Regions from separate parts of the Kluyvera sp. CRP genome, predicted to be linked through region 2. Evidence: riboswitches for the same ligand, from Rfam matches in the RefSeq annotation. Region 2 holds a riboswitch; the other holds the start of a gene.
What was found. A riboswitch is a leader RNA that binds a small molecule or an ion and turns the genes downstream of it on or off. The one in region 2 is predicted to bind cobalamin.
Positions count from the first base shown of each region.

Region 1 (10,930 bases), 1.1 Mb from region 2:
GACATTACTCACCCGTCCGCCACTCGTCACCCGAGAGCAAGCTCTCTGTGCTACCGTTCGACTTGCATGTGTTAGGCCTGCCGCCAGCGTTCAATCTGAGCCATGATCAAACTCTTCAATTTAAGTTTGATGCTCGTGAATTAAACTTCGTAATGAATTACGTGTTCACTCAGAGACTTGGTATTCATTTTTCGTCTTGCGACGTTAAGAATCCGTATCTTCGAGTGCCCACACAGATTGTCTGATAAATTGTTAAAGAGCAGTGCCGCTTCGCTTTTCTCAGCGGCGCGGGATGTGCATATTACGCTTTCCCGCTTCAGAGTCAAGCGTTTATTTCGCTTTTCTCTGTTGAGATTCTCAGGAGAACCTCCCTGACCCGGCGGCTTATAATCCGTTGTTCCGTGTCAGTGGAGGCGCATTATAGGGAGTTCTGAGACGTTGACAAGCCCTGTTTTAAAAAAACTTTTCAACCGCCTCTTTTTTGAACAAATCAGGCTGAAACAGGTAGTTTTTCGAGCGTTTCAAAGCCATAACGCTGTAAAACGGGTAAAAGTTGTTCAGTTTCTGCCGTCAGGGCCATGCAATAAGCCAGATTCGCGTCGCTCGATTTTGCATCCGGCGCTTCATGTTCCAGCAACCAGGCCGTACGCCGTGCAATCGCCGCGCCGGAATCCACCAGGCGCGTTCCTTCCGGCAGCACCTGCAGCAACTCCTCTTGTAATAGAGGGAAGTGGGTACAACCGAGTACAACGGTATCCGGCGGCTCCGGCATCCGCAGCCACGGGCGCAGAATACGACGTAGCTCTTCCAGCGAGACCGGTTCTCCGTGCAGTTTTGCTTCCGCCAGCTCCACCAGCTCGGCGGAACCTAACATCTCAATGCGGCATTCATTCGCAAAGCGCGCGATCAGCTCGTGAGTATAAGGACGTTTCACCGTACCCCGCGTCGCCAGCAGCCCCACAATGCGGTTAGCCGACAGCCGTGCCGCCGGTTTAATAGCGGGTACGACGCCGACAACCGGGAAGGCGAATTTTTCGCGCAGCGCAGGCAGCGATACCGTGCTCGCCGTGTTACAGGCAATCACCGCCAGCGCTAACGGATAGCGCTGCTGTACCGCAGTCACGATTTCCAGGACTCGCTCGACGATAAATTCCTCGCTCTTCTCCCCATAGGGAAACGCGACGTTATCGAAAGCGTAGATGTAATGGAGATCCGGCAGAAGATGCCGGATCTCATCATAGACCGACAGCCCACCGACGCCAGAGTCAAAGACCAGCACGGTGGGACGTGGTTCAGAAGGTGTAGCTGCCAGACAAGGTGTATTCCCGTCCTGCAGTTTGGTAGCCATAAACTGTCTCGTAATCTTTATCGAACAGGTTGGCTATTTTACCACGAACTGTCAGGTGTGAGGTGACCGGATACGACAATCCGATATCCCAGAGGCTGACCCCACCCATTTTGACATCGCGACCATTGTCATAGTCGTTGTCGTAACGCTCCCCGAGGTACTGGTACATGACGTTCCAGCCAAGGTCGGCGACTTGCCCGGTCAATTCATACTTCACCTGCTGCTTGGCGCGGCGGTAGAGTACTTTATCCGTCTGGTCATCGCGCGGGTCGACATATTGCAGCGTCAGGTGATGATCCACCGGGCCGGTAGTGATGTTGCCCGTCCACTCCACGCCTTTAATAGTGGCCGACTTCACGTTGATATACTGATTGTTCTTGTAGTCAATCAGGTTCTGGATTTCGTAATGGTAGGCGGAGAGACGCCAGTCAAGCGGCCCGGTTAAACCCTCCAGACCCGTTTCCCACTGCTTAGACTCTTCCGGTTTCAGGTTTGGGTTAGCGGCGATGCCGGGACCATAAGAAGAGGCAAAGCGCGTTGCGCCGAACTGCTGGCCCAGCGAAGGCGCCAGGAAACCCGTGCCATAGGAGAGCGTCGCGCGATAGCCATCGACAAACTCCCAGCCCGCGGCGGTCTGCCAGGTACCGTGCCAGCCGAACTGCTCATCGTGATCCTCACGTCCGGACGCTTCCAGCGTCACCGCGTCAATCTGCTGCTGCCCGGTCAGGTACAGCCCGGTGGTATCACGTTTGTAAGTATCCGAGAGAGTTGTACTGCTGGACGTCAGCTTCTCCTGCTTCCAGTCCACGCCGCCGCTAATCGCCCCGTGCCCGACTTCAACGTTATTACCCCACTGGATGTAGCGCTGCTCCATATCATCCAGCGTAGCGTCACCCGCATAGCGACCGAGATCGTTACTGTAGTTGTAATTCTTCAGACGCTGGTAGTTGGCGATCAGTTGAGAGGAGTAGATACCGGAGTTGTAGCGCAGGCCGGTGTCCCAGGATTGGTTGTAGCTCTGACTTTCGTCATTGCCACCCGCATAGCCGTATGAGCCCTGATCGTAGTCGCTGTTGGCGGTATAGCCGTAACCACGGAAAAAGCCGGAGAAATTATCGTCGAACTTATGCTGCACGCCGCCGAGGAACAGTTTATTACGATAACCGTCGCGATCGCTGTCGCCGCTGTAAGGGGAGTTTGGCTGAACGTTGAAGCCATTCGTCGTCTGGTAAGCGCCCGCCGCGGTCACCACCGTGTCGCCAAAGCGTTTGTTCACCGCGCCGTCGTAGGTTTGATAGCCATCGGTCCCCACGCCTGCGTTAATCTGCGCGCGTTCATTGTCGCTCATAGTAATGATATTGACGACACCACCGATGGCTCCGGAACCATAAACCGCTGAACGCGGCCCGCGAATATATTCCACGCGCTGCACCAGTGAAACGGGGATTTGGCTGATATCAATACCGTTGGAAATGCCCGCACGCGCCATCGGCACGCCGTCAATCAGCGCCAGAACATGACGCCCCTCAGTACCACGTACATAAAGAGAGCTGCTGTTACCCATGCCGCCGGTCTGCGAAATATCCACGCCGGGAAGTCGGCGCATCACATCATTCAGGTCTTTTGATTGCCAGCGCTGAATATCATCACGCGTGACCACATCGGTCGGCGCCAGTACAGTATTCACAGGTTGTTGGAAGCGATTAGCGGTGACCACTAACGTGTCTGAATTGCTGTCCTGCGCCCAGCCGGAAAAAGCCGTGACGGATAACGCCGTCATCAGCGAAGCTTTTTTAATCATTTTTCAAAGCATCCGAAACAGAAAAAGGATGCCGCAGGCTTTATCAGTTGCTCGCGACGATAAAACCTCATGCGACGTCATCCGGCAGGTCTTCGGGCTTGGAGGCTATAATAGAGAAACGATGACTTCCCACGGCAAGCCGCAGTGTCTGCACTTCGTGCGCTCGTCTCTCACCATCCTTACCGCTGCGCGTCAGCCCCAGATTTACACTGGATTCCCTTTTAACTCACAGGACCGGTACGCGAATGCTACATTTAGTTACATATAGATGTCCAGACTGCTATTTACGATTTTCACCTGCATCGATACTGGACATCCCCTGAGCAGGCCCTACAATCCCCGCGTACTTTTATTATTCAGGATGCATCATGACCCCCGAACACCTCCCAACCGAACAGTACGACGCACAGCTCGCCGAGAAAGTGACTCGCCTGCAAACGATGATGGCGCCGTTTAGCGCACCCGCGCCGGAGGTGTTCCGCTCGCCGGTCAGCCACTACCGGATGCGCGCCGAATTTCGCATCTGGCACGACGGCGATGATCTGTACCACATCATGTTCGACCAGCAGACCAAAAGCCGCATCCGCGTCGACGCCTTCCCGGCCGCCAGCGAACTGATCAACACGCTGATGACCGCGATGCTAGACGGCGTGCGCGAGAACCACGTCCTGCGTCATAAGCTTTTCCAGATTGACTACCTCACCACGCTGAGCAATCAGGCGGTCGTCTCACTGCTGTATCATAAAAAGCTCGATGACGCATGGCGCGAGCAGGCCGACGCGCTGCGCGATGCGCTACGTGCCCGGGGGCTGAATGTGCACCTGATTGGCCGCGCGACGAAAACCAAAATCGAGCTGGATCAAGATTATATCGATGAGCGCCTGCCGGTAGCGGGCAAAGAGATGATCTACCGTCAGGTCGAGAACAGCTTCACCCAGCCGAACGCCGCCATGAACATCCAGATGCTGGAGTGGGCGCTGGACGCCACGAACAATTCACAGGGCGACCTGCTGGAACTGTACTGCGGCAACGGCAACTTCTCGCTGGCGCTGGCGCGTAACTTCAACCGGGTGCTGGCCACTGAAATCGCCAAGCCGTCCGTCGCGGCGGCGCAGTACAACATTGCCGCCAACCAGATCGACAACGTGCAGATTATCCGCATGGCGGCGGAAGAGTTCACTCAGGCGATGAACGGTGTGCGGGAATTTAACCGCTTGCAGGGCATTGATCTGAAAAGCTATCAATGCGAAACGATTTTCGTCGACCCACCGCGCAGCGGGCTGGATAGCGAAACGGAGAAGATGGTGCAGGCGTATCCGAACATTCTGTACATCTCCTGTAACCCGGAGACACTGTGCCAGAACCTGGAAACGTTGAGCCAGACGCACAAGGTGTCACGCCTCGCGCTGTTCGATCAGTTCCCGTATACCCATCATATGGAATGCGGCGTGCTGTTAACGAAGAAGTAAGACTGAAGGTAGGCCGGATAAGCGTAGCGCCATCCGGCCTGGGCGATAATTACGATTCCTGCCTGCGGTTACGCAACTTCACGCCAATCCAGAAGACCATCGCTACCGACAGTACCGCCGGGAAGAAGTTAGAACCGATATCCGGGTACTCCGCACGCACCACGGTGCTATACAGCAGCACGCCAAGGATAAAGCAGCCAGCTGCCAGGCCAGGCAGCCCTACCGGCATCGTGCGGTTCTGGTAGCGCTGATGCAGGCAATAGACCGTCAGCACCAGCGAGATAATGGGAAAAATGGAGAAAGGTACAATGGAGCTAAACAGGGCTGCAAACGTGCCGTTAATCGATAAGCCAGCTAACAGCGCCAGCAGCAGCGTACCCTTTTCTTGACCTGACTGTTTCATTGCTCGTTTACCACCTTATTCGGACTGATGTGTCGTCTTCTCTTGTTCACGGCGATACCAGTAGTATGCGCCTTTGGAGATCATCCGTAACTGCAGCACCAGCCGCTCTTCCAGCTGTCGGCGCTGCTCAAGGCTAACATCCAGAGCCTCCGCTCCCGCGCTAAATACGATTGTCACCATCGCCTCTGCCTGCGCTTCCGTGAACGCACGAGGCATATGGTTTTCGATTTCCAGATAGTCAGCAAGTTCCGCAATGAAGTGCTGAATTTCACGCGCCACCGCGGCGCGGAAGGCGGCAGACGTCCCGGAACGTTCACGCAGCAGCAGGCGGAAGGCGTTCGGGTTGTTACCAATAAATTCCATAAAGGTTGAGACGGAAGTGCGGATCACGCTGCCACCTTTGGCGATACGCTGGCGTGCCTGGCGCATCAGCTGGCGCAGCATCAGGCCGCTTTCGTCGACCATGGTCAGCCCCAGCTCGTCCACATCACGGAAATGGCGATAAAAGGAGGTTGGCGCAATTCCCGCCTCACGCGCGACTTCGCGCAGGCTCAAGCTGGCAAAACTACGTTCAGCACTCAGTTGACTGAATGCCGCTTCGACCAGCGACCGCCGGGTTTTTTCTTTTTGTTGCGCTCTAACACCCATCACGATAACTGAATCCTTCCACATGACATGCTGGCACTATACCAGAGATTAAAACGAATCGACTTACGTCGCTTTGTTAATGATTGTTTACATGCTATTTATGCTATTTCGTATGAAAAAAGCCCAACGATAATTGGGTTATATCTTCGATGATGTTATGATTCTGTTGCTTTTATGTATAAGAACAGGTAAGCCCTACCATGCCACATTCCTACGATTATGATGCAATAGTAATTGGTTCCGGCCCCGGCGGCGAAGGCGCTGCTATGGGTCTGGTGAAGCAAGGAGCCCGTGTCGCCGTTATTGAGCGTTATCATAATGTCGGCGGCGGCTGTACCCACTGGGGTACCATCCCGTCCAAAGCTCTTCGCCATGCCGTCAGCCGTATTATCGAATTCAACCAGAACCCTCTCTACAGCGACCACAGCCGACTTCTCCGCTCTTCCTTTGCCGACATCCTGAATCATGCCGATAGCGTTATCAATCAGCAAACTCGCATGCGTCAGGGTTTTTATGAGCGCAATCACTGTGAAATGCTGCAGGGAGACGCCCGTTTCGTCGATGAACACACCATCGCGCTGGAATGCCCGGACGGCTCCGTTGAAACGTTAACCGCCGATAAATTCGTGATCGCCTGCGGTTCACGCCCGTATCGTCCGGCCGACGTGGATTTCACTCATCCGCGCATTTACGACAGCGATTCCATCCTGAGTCTGCACCACGAACCGCGCCACGTCATTATCTACGGCGCCGGGGTTATTGGCTGCGAATACGCATCTATCTTCCGTGGCATGGACGTGAAAGTTGACCTGATCAACACCCGCGACCGTCTGCTGGCCTTCCTCGATCAGGAGATGTCAGACTCGCTTTCTTATCACTTCTGGAACAGCGGCGTGGTCATTCGCCACAACGAAGAGTACGAGAAGATTGAAGGCGTGGACGACGGCGTGATCATGCACCTGAAGTCCGGCAAAAAGCTCAAGGCCGACTGCCTGCTGTTTGCCAACGGCCGTACCGGCAACACCGACTCACTGTCGCTGGAAAATATTGGCCTACAGGCCGATGGCCGCGGCCAGCTGAAAGTGAACAGCATGTACCAGACCGCCCTGCCGCATGTCTATGCCGTCGGCGACGTAATCGGTTATCCGAGCCTGGCCTCTGCTGCCTACGATCAGGGACGTATTGCTGCCCAGGCGCTGATGAAAGGTGAAGCCACCGCACACCTGATTGAAGATATTCCGACCGGTATCTATACCATTCCGGAAATCAGCTCTGTTGGCAAAACCGAACAGCAACTGACCGCCATGAAGGTGCCGTACGAGGTCGGACGCGCCCAGTTTAAACACCTGGCGCGAGCGCAAATCGTCGGGATGAGCGTGGGGAGCCTGAAAATCCTGTTCCACCGGGAGACGAAGGAGATCCTTGGCATTCACTGCTTTGGCGAACGCGCGGCCGAAATTATTCACATCGGCCAGGCGATCATGGAGCAGAAAGGTGGCGGTAACACCATTGAGTACTTCGTTAACACCACCTTTAACTACCCGACGATGGCGGAAGCCTATCGGGTTGCGGCGCTAAACGGCTTAAATCGCCTGTTTTAACGCCTTGTCGAAATGACCGTCCATCGCCTCACGGACGGTCTCTGCCAGCTGCTCATAGCGGCTGCGCAGCGGCGATCCAGGTCGATAGACCAGCCCAACGGTGCGGCGCGGCTCCGGCTTAATGCATGGCAGGTAAACGACACCATCGCGTTTACGCTCATGCGGCACGGCCAGCGCTGGCAGTAAGGTAATACCGCTGCCCGCCGCCACCATATTGCGCAGCGTTTCCAGACTGGTCGCGCGGAAGTGAGTATCTTCATCCGCACCGGCTTCAAAACAGAACCCCATCGCCTGATCGCGCAGGCAGTGACCGTCTTCCAGCATCAGCAGTTTCTCACCGGCCAGATCCGACATCGGCACGCGATCGCGCTCAGCCCATGGGTGATCTTCATAGATCGCCAGCATCATCGGTTCGTCAAACAGCGGCACCTCAATAAAGGCTTCGCTCTCTTTCACCAGGGCCAGAATGGCGCAGTCCAGCTTACCGCTATCAAGCTGCGCCAGCAGCTGATGGGTTTGCGCTTCGTGCAGGTACATTTCCAGCTTCGGGAACGTCTGGTGCAGCATTGGGATAATGTGGGGCAGCAGGTACGGGCCAACGGTCGGGATCAGGCCGATATGCAACGGGCCGGACATCGTCTCCCCCTGCTGGCTAGCCATCTCCTTGAGCACTTTGACCTCACGTAGCACGGTACGCGCCTGGTCCACCAGCAGCAGCCCGGCCTGGGTAAACAGCACCTTACGGCTGGTGCGTTCCAGCAGCATAACGCCCAGTTCATCTTCCAGTTTACGAATCTGCCCGCTCAGGGTTGGCTGGCTGACGTGGCAGGAATCTGCCGCCCGGCGGAAATGCCGGTGTTCAGCTAATGCCACCAGGTATTCAAGATCGCGAATATTCATTATTCATCCTCCATCGCCACGATAGTTCATGGCGATAGATAGAATAGCAATGAATGATTATCCCTATCAAGGATTCTGTTTAATAATAGACCACAGAAACAGCGCGGTTCCTTGTTTAACCCTTTGAAGTCGCCGCGTGGATTTCTGAGTTTCTCTCAAAACTCGACTAACTAAAGCCAACATGAACGTTTGCGGGCCCCGTGGCCCGCTTTTTTTGCGCATAAAAAAACCCGGCGTCGCTTGCGCTCGGCCGGGCTATCTTTTGGCTATGCAGAGGGCTAGCTCAGGCGCGCCTTCGCGTCGCTAATCGCCTGCGCTACCTGCTTCGGCGAAACGCCGCCTTTTGCCGCACGCTTATCGAGGCACGATTGCAGCGACAGAATCGGGTAAACGTCGTCGCCAATCACCGCGCTGAATTTCTGCAGATTGGCCAACGGCAGATCTTCCAGCGGCTTGCCCTGGGCGATGGCTTCCACCACCGCTTCGCCCACGATGTGGTGAGCTTCACGGAACGGCACGCCTTTAGCGACCAGATAATCCGCCAGTTCGGTGGCGTTGGCGTAGCCCTGCTGCGCCGCTTCCTGGCAACGCGGACGCTTCACCTGAATGCCGTCCAGCACCAGCGCCGCCATATGCAGACAGTCCAGCCAGGTATCCAGCGCGTCAAATACGCCTTCTTTATCTTCCTGCATGTCTTTGTTGTAAGCCAACGGCAGACCTTTGAGGGTCATCATCATGCCGGTCAGCGCACCCTGTACACGGCCACATTTACCGCGGATCAGCTCCAGCGCATCCGGGTTTTTCTTCTGCGGCATCAGAGAAGAGCCTGACGTCACGCGGTCGGAAAGCTCAACAAAGCCCGCTTCACCGGTATTAAAGAAGATCAGGTCTTCCGCGAAGCGCGACAGGTGCACCATACCGATGGAAGCGTTAGACAGCAGCTCCAGCACGTGGTCACGGTCAGACACGCTGTCCAGACTGTTGCGGGTCGCGGACGCGAAGCCCAGCCAGCCCGCCAGCTGTTCACGGTCAATTTCATAAGCGGTACCCGCCAGCGCGCCGCAGCCCAGCGGGCTGACGTCCAGACGCTTGAGGGTATCCTGCAGGCGGCTTTCATCGCGCGCCAGCATCTCTACGTAGGCCAGGCACCAGTGAGCAAACGTCACCGGCTGCGCGCGTTGCAGGTGAGTGTAACCCGGCATCACCGCGTCCTGGTTAGCCTGCGCAGTTTCCACCAGCGCGGTTTGCAGCTGACGATTCGCGGCCAGCAGCTCCGCCACGGTGTCTTTGCACCACAGCTTGAGATCGGTCGCGACCTGATCGTTACGGCTACGCCCGGTATGCAGCTTCTTACCCAGTTGGCCCACCTTATCAATCAGCTTACCTTCCACCCAGCTATGGATGTCTTCGGCATCGCTTTCCAGGATCTGTTGCGGATTAGCGCGAACTTCTTCCAACAGCACGCTCAGCGCCGCTTCCAGTTGAGATTGCTCTTCCGCCGTCAGTACGCCAACCGTCACCAGCGCTTTAGACCAGGCTACAGAGCCAACGATATCCTGCTCCGCCAGGCGATAATCAAAGCGTAAAGAGTCGTTGAACTGTTTGAACCGCTGATCTGCTGCCTGAGAAAAACGCCCGCCCCAAAGTGCCATAACATGCTTCCTTAAATTCGTTTATTTATGCCGGGTAGTCTCCGGCCTGAAAACAACCCTCACCCCGGCCCTCTCCCTGAGGGAGAGGGGGAAAACCGTCAGTTCCCTCGTCCCTGTGGAGAGTGGGAGAACTATACCGGCTCCGGCCAGTCCCCTCTCCCCTGTGGGGAGAGGGTTAGGGTGAGGGGGAAAAACTTATGCCAGAATACGCGTACCAATCGGCGTGCCGTTAAACAGCGCCGGCAGCTGCTCCGCGTGACGCCATGAGGCGATATCGACCGGGCGGCCGAGCGTACGCGCCGCGTCCAGCGCCGCGTTCACCTTCACAATCATGCCGTCGGTAATAATCCCCTGCTCGATCAGCTGTTCCGCCTTGGCCGCAGTCATTTCCGCAATGCGCTGGCCTTTGCCATCGAGAATACCGCTGACGTCGGAGAGTAGGATCAGATCCGCACCCAGCGTGGCCGCCAGCGCGGTTGCCGCCTGGTCCGCGTTGACGTTCATCAATTGCCCTTCGACGGTCACGCCGATAGAGCTCACCACCGGCAGGAAACCGCCTTCCAGCAGCAGATTAATCAGTTTAGGCGAGCCCGGCTGCGCCAGACCAACGTGGCCCAATTCTTCATCCAGTTTAGTGACCTGCACGCTGTCACCGTCGCCGAGGAACAGGCCCACGGAGGCGATTTCATGCTTCTTCGCCCAGGCCAGCAGCGTTTTGTTGGCAGTGCCCGCCAGCGCACCGGTAATAATGTCGATCTGATCGGCAGGCGTCACGCGCAGGCCATTTTTCTTTTTCACCGGCAGGTTGAGCTGCTTCATCAGCTCATCCACCACGCAGCCGCCGCCGTGGACAATCACCAGCGGGCGTTGATGCGACTCGCGGTAGTTCACCAGCGCGGTAAACAGACGCTCCAGCGCTTCTTCGCTATCCAGCAACACGCCGCCCAGTTTGATAATTAATGGATTCATCGTCATCACACCTTAGATAAGAGACTGCGTCTCAGCGAAGCCGAAACGGATATTGGCGCACTGCACGGCCTGTGCGGCAGCGCCTTTCAATAGGTTGTCTTCGGTCGCCACCACGATCAGATGCTCGCCCTGCACGGCA
Region 1 covers NZ_CP082841.1:940,784-951,713, forward strand. The annotation lists rRNA gene K7B04_RS04300 (16S ribosomal RNA) at 1-122, opposite strand, end outside; gene murI (glutamate racemase) at 491-1,348, opposite strand; gene btuB (TonB-dependent vitamin B12 receptor BtuB) at 1,293-3,149, opposite strand; cobalamin riboswitch at 3,215-3,403, opposite strand; gene trmA (tRNA (uridine(54)-C5)-methyltransferase TrmA) at 3,518-4,618, shown strand; gene K7B04_RS04320 (YijD family membrane protein) at 4,668-5,021, opposite strand; gene fabR (HTH-type transcriptional repressor FabR) at 5,037-5,672, opposite strand; gene sthA (Si-specific NAD(P)(+) transhydrogenase) at 5,870-7,270, shown strand; gene oxyR (DNA-binding transcriptional regulator OxyR) at 7,253-8,170, opposite strand; gene argH (argininosuccinate lyase) at 8,449-9,822, opposite strand; gene argB (acetylglutamate kinase) at 10,018-10,791, opposite strand; gene argC (N-acetyl-gamma-glutamyl-phosphate reductase) at 10,804-10,930, opposite strand, start outside.
Region 1: it holds a riboswitch for cobalamin, as region 2 does, so the genes downstream of both, btuB (TonB-dependent vitamin B12 receptor BtuB) here and K7B04_RS09755 (cobyrinate a,c-diamide synthase) in region 2, are expected to answer to the same signal.

Region 2 (10,930 bases):
CGGATAATCATCCCGGAGGTAAAGGCGCGAAACAGTTCGCGGTCCGGGCAGCTGGCCGCCAGCGCCTGTTCGCAGGCGACAATATTTTTCTCGCAGGTGTCGTGGTAGCTGGTACCAAAACTCACCACCAATAGGGCTTTTTTCATGTTGAATTCCTTATGCCGAAGCCTGCCAGCGCGCCAGGCGCTCGGCAAAGGCCGGTAAACTGTCGAGTAACTCATCGCCGCCGACCAGCGGCATCGGGCGAGTTATGACCACGCAGGGAATGCCGGCATCAAGGCACGGTTGCACCTTTTCCTGATAGCCGCCTTCTGCGCCGGAGGCTTTGGTGACCACCACGTCGGCGCGGCAGTGTCGGTAAAAAGCGGCGTTAAACTCGGCGCTGAACGGTGCGCAGATCGCGAAAATGTCGCCGACGCCGAAGCCCAAGCTGGCGCACAGCTGTACCACCTCAGGGACGGGCAACACGCGGGCAAGCAGCGTTTTTTCCGGCAGACCCGCGCGCCACTGCGCCAGGTCCTTGCTGCCGGTGGTCAGCAGCACGCGCTGGCCCAGCGGGCGTATCAGCGCGCAGGCCTCCTCGATGCTGGCGACGTAATGCAGCAGCGGATGCGCTAGCGCATCAAGCTGCTCCGGGCGCTGATAGCGGCTCAGCAAAACGCCCGCCTGTGAGCAGGCGTCGAGTACGTTACGGCTGACGGCTTCGGCATACGGGTGCGAGGCATCGATCACCCAGCGGGTACCGTGCGCCTGAAGCCAGGCCACCATCTCCGCACAATCCAACCGCCCGCAGCGTACCTGTCCCTGAATATCCCCGGCCAACGCCTCGCCGGTAGGCGTGGCGACCGAGACGGTGTATTGCACATTTGCCGCATCCAATAGCTGGCAAATCGCCCGCGCATCGCTGGTGCCGCCCACCACCAGAACCTCCCCGAAACTCACAGCACGTAGCCTCGCGGGGTGATCATCAGCCCGTCCTGCACGTAAGTGGTTTTGTTGCCGACGATGACCAGGCTGGTCATATCCACCGGTTCAAAATCCATCGCGCCGAGGGTCGTGAGCCATTTTTCCTGCTTTTTACGTCCGGCAGATTTCACCACTCCCACCGGGGTATCGGCGCTTTTAACGGCGGAAAGCAGTTCAAAGGCGCGCGCCAGATGCCCTTCGCGGCCTCGACTGCGCGGGTTATAGAAGCAGATAACAAAGTCGGCTTCCCCGGCGGCGATAATGCGTTTTTCAATCACCGGCCACGGCGTCAGCAGGTCGCTCAGGCTGATATGGCAGAAGTCATGCATCAGCGGCGCGCCCAGCAGCGAGGCGGCGGCAATGCTGGCGGTCATCCCCGGAATCAGGCGCACTTCCACGTCGAGCTTCTGTTTACTGACCAGTTCAAGCACCAGCCCCGCCATGCCGTAGATGCCCGCGTCGCCGCTGCTGATTAGCGCCACGTTGTGCCCGGCCTGCGCCAGTTCAATCGCCGCCTGACAGCGTTCAATCTCTTTGCACATCCCGGTTTTGATCACCTGCTTGTCGCCGGTAAAAGCCTTCACCAGATGGGTGTAAGTTTTATAACCGACGACGATTTCCGCCGCCTGCAGCGCGTCGACGGCCTCCATGGTCATCATCGCCTGCGAGCCAGGGCCAATTCCAATAACGCTTAACATCAGTGTGTTACTCCCAAAGTAATGGTGATGCCCTGTCCGCGCAGGGTCTCACCGAGTAGATGCCCATTGCTCAGCAGCCACGCCGCCGGGCCGGAAACGCTGCCGACGCCGACCGTTTGCTTCACAAACCGCGACGAGGGAAAACGGTGTTCGTGTTCGCGCAGGGCGTCCACGCTGAACACGTTAAATGGCACGTCAAGGTCGCTTGCCAGCTGAATCAGCCCCAGCTCGTCCTGCTTGAGGGTGATGCTGCCGATAGCCTTCAGCGCCAGCGGGTCTACCTCCTGACACGCAAGCTGACGATGCAACAACTCGCCAAGAAGCGTGCAAGGCGTGCCGCGTCGGCAGCCAATGCCTGCCACAATGCGTCGTGGTACCAGCTTCCAGTGTGGGAGTTTCAATTCAGGCAGCGCAGCGCGAAGGGTGATGCACACCAGCGCATCCAGCTCAGGCAGCGCGTTCAGGTCGCTGACGGTAATAAACCCGCGTCGGTCGCAGCGGCTGACCTCATCGGCAAACATGTCGTCCCACCACAGCCCCACGCGCTGCTGGCTAACCAGCATCTGGTTAACGGTTTTCACCGCCGTGCGGAAGTCGGGCATCCGCGCGTTAAGCTGGCAGGCCAGCGTATCCAGCGCCGCCACGTCGTTAACGTCGGTAGCGGTAGTGATAACCGGGTCGACGCCGAGAATGCCCGCCAGATGCCGGGCGAGGTTGTTCGCCCCGCCGATATGCCCGGAGAGCAAGCTGATGACGTGCTGACCGCGTTCATCAATCACCACCACCGCCGGGTCGTGGAATTTATCGACCAGCAGCGGCGCAAGCGTGCGCACCGCAATCCCGGTCGCGCCGATAAAAATCAGCGCCGTATCGCGATGAAACGCCTGCCCGACGCTCGCCGCGAAGCCGCCGTCAAACGGCAGGAATCCCGGTTCCACCAGCCCTTCGCGGGTATAACAGGCCATCGGCAGCGCGGCGCTCAGCCGTTTTGCCAACGCCACGCCGCCGGGGGTCAGGCAAAAGAGCGCAATGCGCTCAGGCTTTGCGGTATTCATGGCTAAAGTCTGCGGCGTAGAGACGCGAGTAGTGGTACTCCTCGCCGAGGAAGTCACCGATCAGGATCAGCGCGGTTTTGCGTATATCGGCATCGCGCACCTTGTCGGCGATATCCAAAAGCGTGCCGCGTACGGTCTGGCTCTCAGGCCAGGTAGCTTTGTAAATCACCGCCACCGGCGTGGTTGCCGGGTAGCCGCCCTCCATCAGCCGCTCGGCGACTTTGTTAATGCGCTGCACGGAGAGGTAAATCGCCATCGAGGTGCGATGTTGCGCAAAGGACTCCAGCTGTTCGCGCTCCGGCACCGGGGTGCGCCCTTCGAGGCGAGTGATGATAAGGCTCTGCGACACTTCCGGTACCGTGTACTCGACGCCCAGTTCCGCCGCCGCGCCGAGAAAGGCGCTGACCCCCGGTACCACCTGCCAGGCAATGCCGCGACGGGTCAGCTCTTCGCCCTGCTCGCGCACCGAACCGTATAGCGACACGTCGCCGGTTTGCAGGCGTACCACCGTTTTTCCGGCCTTCACGCCCGCTTCCATCAGGTCGAGAATTTGCTCAAGGTGCAGCTCGGCGCTGTCGTGACACTCGGCCTCAGCCGGGCAGTAGCTCAGCAGTTCGGGGTTAATCAGCGAACCGGCGTAAATCACCACCTGCGCCTGTTGTAACAAACGGTAGCCCTTCAGGGTGATCAGGTCGCGGTCGCCGGGGCCTGCGCCGACAAACCAGACACAGCGTGAATCAAAGGCATCACTCATGGATTTCTTCCTTCTGACAGGCAATCACAAAAACGGGGTTATGCGGTTTGAAATAGTGGCCGCTGCCCAGCGCGGTAAGCGCCGAGACGTTCAGCTGCTGGCAGTCCACCGCCGTCACGCCCGCCAGCTGGAGGTGTTCGAGGGCGCAATGCAGGTTTTCCTGCAAAATAAAGGTCATCACCAGCCGCCCACCGGGGCGCAGATGACGCAGCGACCAGTCAATCAGCGCGGTAAGGTGACCGCCGCTGCCGCCCATAAAGATCGCGTCGGCGCGTTCGACGCTGACGTCAGGGGCTTCACCGGCAATAATCGACACATTACCGCAGGCAAAGCGCTGGCAGTTTTCCGCCAGCAAACGCAGCGCCGCCGGGTTGCGTTCAATCGCCGTGACCGCCAGCGTCGGATTTTGCAGCGCAGCTTCAATCGACACGCTGCCGGTCCCCGCGCCGATATCAATCAGGTGGCTGGCCCAGTGCAGCTCCAGCTTTGAGAGCGCCAGCGCCCGCACCGCCTCTTTGGTCATCGGCACCTTTTCGCCGCGCAGAAACAGCTCATCTTTCATCGAGGATCACCACCGTGTTCATCTCATAGTCGTTGTGGACTGCGCTCACCGGCAGCCAGTGAATGCGCTCGTTGTCCAGCGCCAGATTTTCGCCAATCACCATCCAACGATGGCCCTTACCGCGAGCAACCAGCGCGGCGGCAATCTCTTTCGGCCCGCAGCGTTTATCGGTGACCATCGCCACCTTGCGATGCGCGGCGAGCGTGTCGAAGCACACGTCGCGCCCGTGGCTGCTGGTTAGCCACATGTCGTTCATATCAATGCCCGCCCGCGCGCACAGGTACTGCACCGCGCTGACGCCGGGGACCACCTGCACGTTTTCACGGCCGAAGTGAGCAATCAGCCGCGTGCCGATGCCGTAAAACAGTGGGTCGCCGGAGGCCAGCACTACCACGTTCTGTGTCGCACGTTGGCTAATCCATGTCAGTACCTGCGCAATATTGGCCCCCAGCGGGCAGCGCTCGCCGGTAAAGTCCGGGAACTGCGCCAGGTGCCGCGTGCCGCCGACCAGCGCGTCAGCGCGCGCAACGGCTGCTTGCGCCAGCGGCGTCATCAACTGCATGCCCGCCGGCCCCATCCCCACAACGGTTAACATTGCATGTCCCTCACGATATCGCCGACCGGACGGTTGCTACCGAGGAGCTGGTTATCAAACGAGAACATAATGGCGTCGCAGATGGGGGGATTTTGCGTAAAGCGCAGACGTTGCAGCACGCGCTGACAGATACGTCCGGCAAGGTGGTTGTAGAGAGACTGGAAGCCATAGGCCTCGATATGCTCCATCGCCGCCTCGGTGGTGTCGCATTCACTCACCAGGGTGAGCAGTTCAAGCGGCGCGCCGAGCAGCGCCAGATGCGCCACCAGCGTCTCCATGCGCCCATCGGCGATATGGCTGTGGGTGTGGAAAATCCCGGCGGCGATTTTAACCAGCTTACCGGGGTGACCAATCAGCACAATCTGGCGGAAGCCAAGGCGCACCGACTCTTCAATCATGTAGCCGACGAAGTTGCTCATGGTGACCACCACCTGCGGGTCAATGCCCATTTGCTCGCGCACGAAGCGTTCGCCGTGGTTGCCCGGTACCAGCACCACCCGCTCCAACCCGGCGGCGCGCTTCATTTCCAGCTCCAGCGCCAGCGAGCGCTTCCAGCTCTCTTCCGACATCGGCGTCACGATGCCGGTGGTGCCGATAATCGAGATCCCGCCCAGAATACCCAGCCGCGAGTTATAGGTTTTCTTCGCCCGCTCCTCGCCTTCCGGGGCAAAAATCTCCACCTCAGCGCCGCGCGCCGGGCCGATGGCCTCACGGACGGCGGTTTCGATGGTGTGACGCGGGGTACGGTTAATCGCCGCGCTACCGATGGGCAAACCAATGCCTTTGCGGGTCACCGTGCCAACGCCTTCACCACCGCGCAGGATAATCTCGCCGCTGTCGTTAAGGGTCACGCGGGCGAAAATCAGCATCCCATGAGTAGCATCAATGTCATCGCCGCCGTCCTTGCGAATGGCGGCAATCCCCTGCTGACCTTCCACGTGCGGCGACTCTACGTTCAGGTTCAGCGTGACGCCCGACGGCGTGACGATCGATACCTGGTGAATCAGGTGCTGACGCATCACCATTAGCGCGGCAACCTTCGCCGCCGCCGTGGCACACGAACCGGTGGTGTAGCCCTTGCGCAGCGCCTTGCCGTTATGCCAGACCGGGGCGTCGAAGGCAGCGTCGTTCATTGCGCGGCCTGCAGATGGTAGAGAATGGCGTTAACGATCGCCGCCGCGACGTTGCTGCCGCCTTTGCGCCCCAGCGCGGCGATGCCCGGCAGGCTGCTTTTGCTCAGCGCCTCTTTCGATTCCGCCGCACCAACAAAACCGACCGGCACGCCAATCACCCCACCGACCTCCAGCTCGTTATGCTCCAGCAAACGGAACAGCGCGGTGGGCGCATTGCCGAAGACGAACACTTTGTCGCCCTCTTCTTTGGCGGCAATATCCACCGCCGCCATCGAGCGGGTAATGCCCTGCGCTTTGGCTTCGCGCACCACGCGCGGGTCGCTGATGTAACAGCGGCACTCGCCGCCGAAGGTCGCCAGCAGATTTTTATTGATGCCGGAGAGCGCCATGGTGGTATCGGTGTACAGCGTGCATGGGCGGCTGAGCGCTGCACTCAGCCGGGTTAAGGCATCGGGCGCGAACCACAGAATATCCAGCCACTCAAAATCGGCGGTGGTGTGGATCACCCGTTTGATAATCGCCTCGTGCAGCGGGCTTTCGAAACGATACGCCGGGCGGGTTTGCGTGATAATGTCGCTGATGATTTCGAAGCTCTTGCGCTCAATCGCTTGCGGTTGCTGGATATAGTTCATGCTGTTCTCCTCAGGCCGCGCCCATCAATCCGTACCTGACCGCCATAAACAGCAGCAGGGCCAGCGTGGAGGCCACCCACATCAGTCGTATCGTTCGGGAAATGTCATCGATGGCGATAGCGCGTCGGGCATCGCCGATCCACGGCTTCTCCACACGCTGACCAAAATAGTCGTTCGGGCCGCCGAGCCGCACGCCCAGCGCCCCGGCGACGGCGGCCTCTGACCACGCGCAGTTCGGGCTGCTGTGGTTGTAACGGTCACGCCAGCCGATGCGCAGCGCGCGCGGGCCGTCAAAACGGCAAAGAAATGCGGCTACGCTTATCAGCAGCCAGCTCAAGCGAGCGGGAATAAAATTGGCGACATCATCCAGCCGGGCGCTGACCATGCCGATAGCGCGGTACTTTTCATGTTTGTAACCCACCATCGAATCAAGGGTGTTGACGGCTTTGTAGGCCATGGCCAGCGGCGCGCCGCCGAGCAGCAGGAAGAAGAGCGGCGCGATAATGCCATCAACGGTGTTTTCCGCCACTGTCTCCACCACCGCACGGTTAATCTGCTCCGGCTGGAGCTGTGAAGTATCACGGCCGACAATCCATGAGAGTTTAATTCGGCTCTCGGCCAGGTCGCCCGCGCGTAGCGGGCGCTCAACATCCTGTGCAGAGCGGGCCAAGCAGCGTCCGGCCAGCACGGTGAAAATCATCCAGACCTCAACGCCCCAGCCCAGCCACGGGTGAATCAACGTCGCCAGGTGCAGCACGCCCCAGGCGATGCCGTAGGTCAGCCCTACCACCGCCAGCCACATCACGCCGCCGCCGATACGCAGGGCGCGATCTCTGCGACAAATACGGCGCACGACGCGCTGAACGAAATGAATCAGGTTACCTATCCAGCGCACGGGATGCGGCCAGCTCTGCGGATCGCCGATAAGAAAGTCGAGCAGCCATGCACAGCACCAGGCGAGTAGCGTCATAGAACGCTCCTTGCGGCGGCGAACCAGTGATTCAGCATGTCGGGGCGCTGGGCAAAGTGAACGTGGAGATAGCTGGCAAACGTGTTGCCAAGCTGCCAGCCCCCCTGCCATCGCTGAAGCACGACGCCATCGCGAGTTTTTCGGCAGGCCATCGCCGCCGGGAGTCGAGCGGTGAAATCAGAGTAGTGGAACTCGTGACCACGCAGCACTTCGCCGGGCGCGGCAAGCAGCGTTTGCTGCTCAGCCTGCGCTTCACAGTAACCAAAACGGGTGAGACGTTTGCCCATTTTGCTGTCGCCGGGGAGAATGTTTGCCATGGCGTATACCTCGCCCTGCGCATCCTCCAGCGTGGTGCCGAGATACATCAGGCCGCCGCATTCGGCGTAAATCGCCACGCCGCGCTCATGCGCCGCCCGCAGCTGGGCCAGCATCGGCGCGTTGGCGGCAAGCGCTCGGGCGTGCAGTTCCGGGTAGCCGCCGCCGAGCCAGATCATATGGCAGTCGGGAAGTTCCGTATCATGCAATGGGCTAAAGCGGACAAGGGTCACGCCCGCGCGTTCCAGCAGCGCGAGATTATCCGGGTAGTAGAAATTGAACGCTTCATCATCTGCGACCGCGAGGGTAAGCCCCTCGCCGCTGGCTGGCATCGGCGGCCACTCGCCCGGCGGTAACGTGTTCAATACGCTCAGCTCCAGCAGACGATCGACATCCAGCGTCCGTTCCAGCGTCGCGGCGAAATCCTGCCACGGCTGCGCATCGATGAGCGATTCTCGGGCGGTGACCAGACCAAGGTGACGTTCCGGCAGTGATACCCCTTCCGCGCGCGGCACGTAGCCAAGCACCGGCAGGTCGCAATAGCGCTCAATGGCGTTTTTCAGCAGTTGGAAGTGGCTGTCGCTGTTGACGCGGTTGACGATGACGCCCGCGATATTCAGGCTCGGGTCGAAGTGCTGAAACCCCATTACCGTGGCGGCAATGGAGGTGGAGACCGCCTTGCCGTCCACCAGCAGAATGACCGGGCAGCCCAGCTGTTTAGCCATCGCCGCGCTGCTGCAATAGTTGGGGTCGGTACCGTAACCATCATAGAGGCCCATCACGCCTTCAATAACGGCAATATCGGCCTGCTGCATCTGTTCGCCGAACAGCGCATTGAGCGTAGAAGGGGGCAGCATAAAGCCGTCGAGATTGCGGGACGCGACGCCACACAGTGCGGTGTGCCAGCCGGTATCGAGGTAGTCCGGGCCGACTTTATAGGGCTGAACGCGCAGGCCGCGCTGCTGAAGCAGCCTCAGCAGGCCGAGCGTCACCGTGGTTTTACCACAGCCGCTGCCGGTGCCTGCGAGGATAAATGCGTGCTGTCTGGCTGCCATACCCTGACCCTATTCAGGGTGGTTCTCGGGTATAGCCGTGCGCACGCCCAGTCCGAAGACTGTGCGACTCAAAGCAACCCACTTCCCACCGAAGTTGTTGTGAATGGCCAACAGGCAGGTCTTCTGGCTTAGCGTCATCCTTACCCGTCCTTCCCGATCCTCAGGATCAGTGGTCTTCACGGGGTCGTCAGCATCACAGCAGCGGGGGCTGCGAGGGATTTACACCCTCTTCCCTGGCACATACTATGCCAAACCTGTTGGTTGCAGATTTATGCCGGCACATCGGCCCGCATAAAATAAAAAGCAGGTTACTCTAGCGCCGCGAAAGAAGGATTTCGTTGCGCTATGACAATACCGGCATATTTATTTACGGTAGTTATATTTCGTTTGGCAAGGCAAGGAAAATCATGAGCGTGGCGCGCTGTCCCGCCTCCGGTGGGGAACTGATTCAGGGCTGGATTCTCGGCAGCGAAAAGCTCGTCTCCTGCCCGATAGACTGGTATAGCACCGTGGAAGTGCGCGAGGGCGTGCCGCTCGTCAATGAGCGACCGCTAGCGCGGGCGATGGTCAATACGCTGCTGGCGCGCTGGGGCTATCCGCCAACGCTGAGCCAGACGCTACGCATTGAGATTGACTCGACCATTCCCGTGGCGAAAGGGATGGCCAGCAGCACCGCTGATATTGCCGCCACTGCCGTTGCCACTGCGCATCATTTAGGACATTCACTCAGTGAATCTGAACTGGCGGCGCTGTGCGTATCGCTGGAGCCGACGGACAGCACCCTGTTTCATGCGCTGACGCTTTTCGATCACCACCATGCCCAAACCCAGATTGCCTGCGCCCCCGCCCCCCATTTTGACCTGCTGGTGCTGGAGAGCCCGGTTCAGCTTCGCACCGCCGACTATCACCGCCTGCCGCGACGCACGGCGCTGGAGGCCAACGCCGGGGTGCTGCAACAGGCATGGGATAAGGTACAAACCGCCTGCACAGGCAGCAATCCCAGCCTGCTCGGCGAAGCGGCGACGCTCAGCGCTGTTGCGAGCCAGACTCTGCTGCCAAAGCCGGGTTTTACGGCGCTGCTTTCACTTGTCGAGCGGTGTGGCCTGTACGGCCTGACGGTGGCGCACAGCGGCAGCGTGGTCGGGCTGATGCTCGACCGTCGCTATCATGATGTGGATTATCTGCACTGGGCACTGGCACAGCGCGACCTGGCGGCGCACTGGCCGCAGCGGCATCTGCTCGCGTCAGTGAATGGCGGGGTTCAGGCCAGCGCCTGACGCAGCGCCGTCAATAACCGCTGGTTTTCTTGGCGACTGCGAATCGCCACGCGGAAGTAGCGCCCGTCCAGCCCCGGATAGTTGGCGCAGCTGCGAATCAGAATCTGTTTTTCCAGCAGCGCATACTGCAGATCAACCTCCGCTCGCTCGCAGCACAGGAAAAGGTAGTTCGCCCACCCCGGATACACCTTCAGCCCCTCAATCTCACCCAGTGCCCGGTAAAAGCGCGTGCCTTCGTCAGCTAACCAGCGAAACGTCGCCTGTTGATAATCATGATCGTTGAGCACCACCTCGCCGGCCAGCGCGGCAAAAGCGTTGATTGACCACGGCATCTGCCGCTGACGCAGCCAGGCTACCGCTCGTTCATCGCTGTTCAGCAAATAGCCCAGCCGAAGGCCGGGAATGGCATAGAATTTGGTGAGCGATCGCAGCACCCAGACGTGCGGATACTGCGCCAACCGTGGGATAAAGCCCGCTTCATCGGGAATAAAATCGAGAAAGGCTTCGTCGAGGACCAGCGCGATTTCCAGCGCGCGACAGCGTTCGGCGATTGCCGTCAGCAGCGCGCCATCCGGCAGCAGGCCGGTAGGGTTATTTGGCGTGCAAAGAAACAGGCAGTCCAGCTCGGCGGTCAGCGCCGGGAGAATACGGTCAGTCAGCTGCCAGTCGTCCTCTTCACGCAGGAAAAAGGTCTCGATGGCGCAATCAACGGTTTCCAGCGCCCGGCGATATTCGGCAAACCCGGGCGCAACCACCATCGCCCGGCGTGGGCGCAGCCCCTGGACGAGCGTAAAGATGGATTCTGTCTCACCGTTTCCCGCAAGGATCCACGTCGCCGGAACACCATGGTGCGCCGCCAGCGCCTGATGCAGCTGCTGATACTCGACGTCAGGGTAACGTTCGGCGCAGCTGAGCTGG
Region 2 covers NZ_CP082841.1:2,076,528-2,087,457, reverse strand. The annotation lists gene K7B04_RS09805 (sirohydrochlorin cobaltochelatase) at 1-146, opposite strand, end outside; gene K7B04_RS09800 (cobalt-precorrin-6A reductase) at 157-942, opposite strand; gene K7B04_RS09795 (precorrin-3B C(17)-methyltransferase) at 939-1,664, opposite strand; gene cbiG (cobalt-precorrin 5A hydrolase) at 1,664-2,719, opposite strand; gene K7B04_RS09785 (cobalt-precorrin-4 methyltransferase) at 2,700-3,473, opposite strand; gene K7B04_RS09780 (decarboxylating cobalt-precorrin-6B (C(15))-methyltransferase) at 3,466-4,035, opposite strand; gene K7B04_RS09775 (cobalt-precorrin-7 (C(5))-methyltransferase) at 4,025-4,630, opposite strand; gene cbiD (cobalt-precorrin-5B (C(1))-methyltransferase CbiD) at 4,624-5,763, opposite strand; gene K7B04_RS09765 (cobalt-precorrin-8 methylmutase) at 5,760-6,395, opposite strand; gene cbiB (adenosylcobinamide-phosphate synthase CbiB) at 6,406-7,365, opposite strand; gene K7B04_RS09755 (cobyrinate a,c-diamide synthase) at 7,362-8,735, opposite strand; cobalamin riboswitch at 8,831-9,008, opposite strand; gene K7B04_RS09750 (L-threonine kinase) at 9,143-10,012, shown strand; gene cobD (threonine-phosphate decarboxylase CobD) at 9,997-10,930, opposite strand, start outside.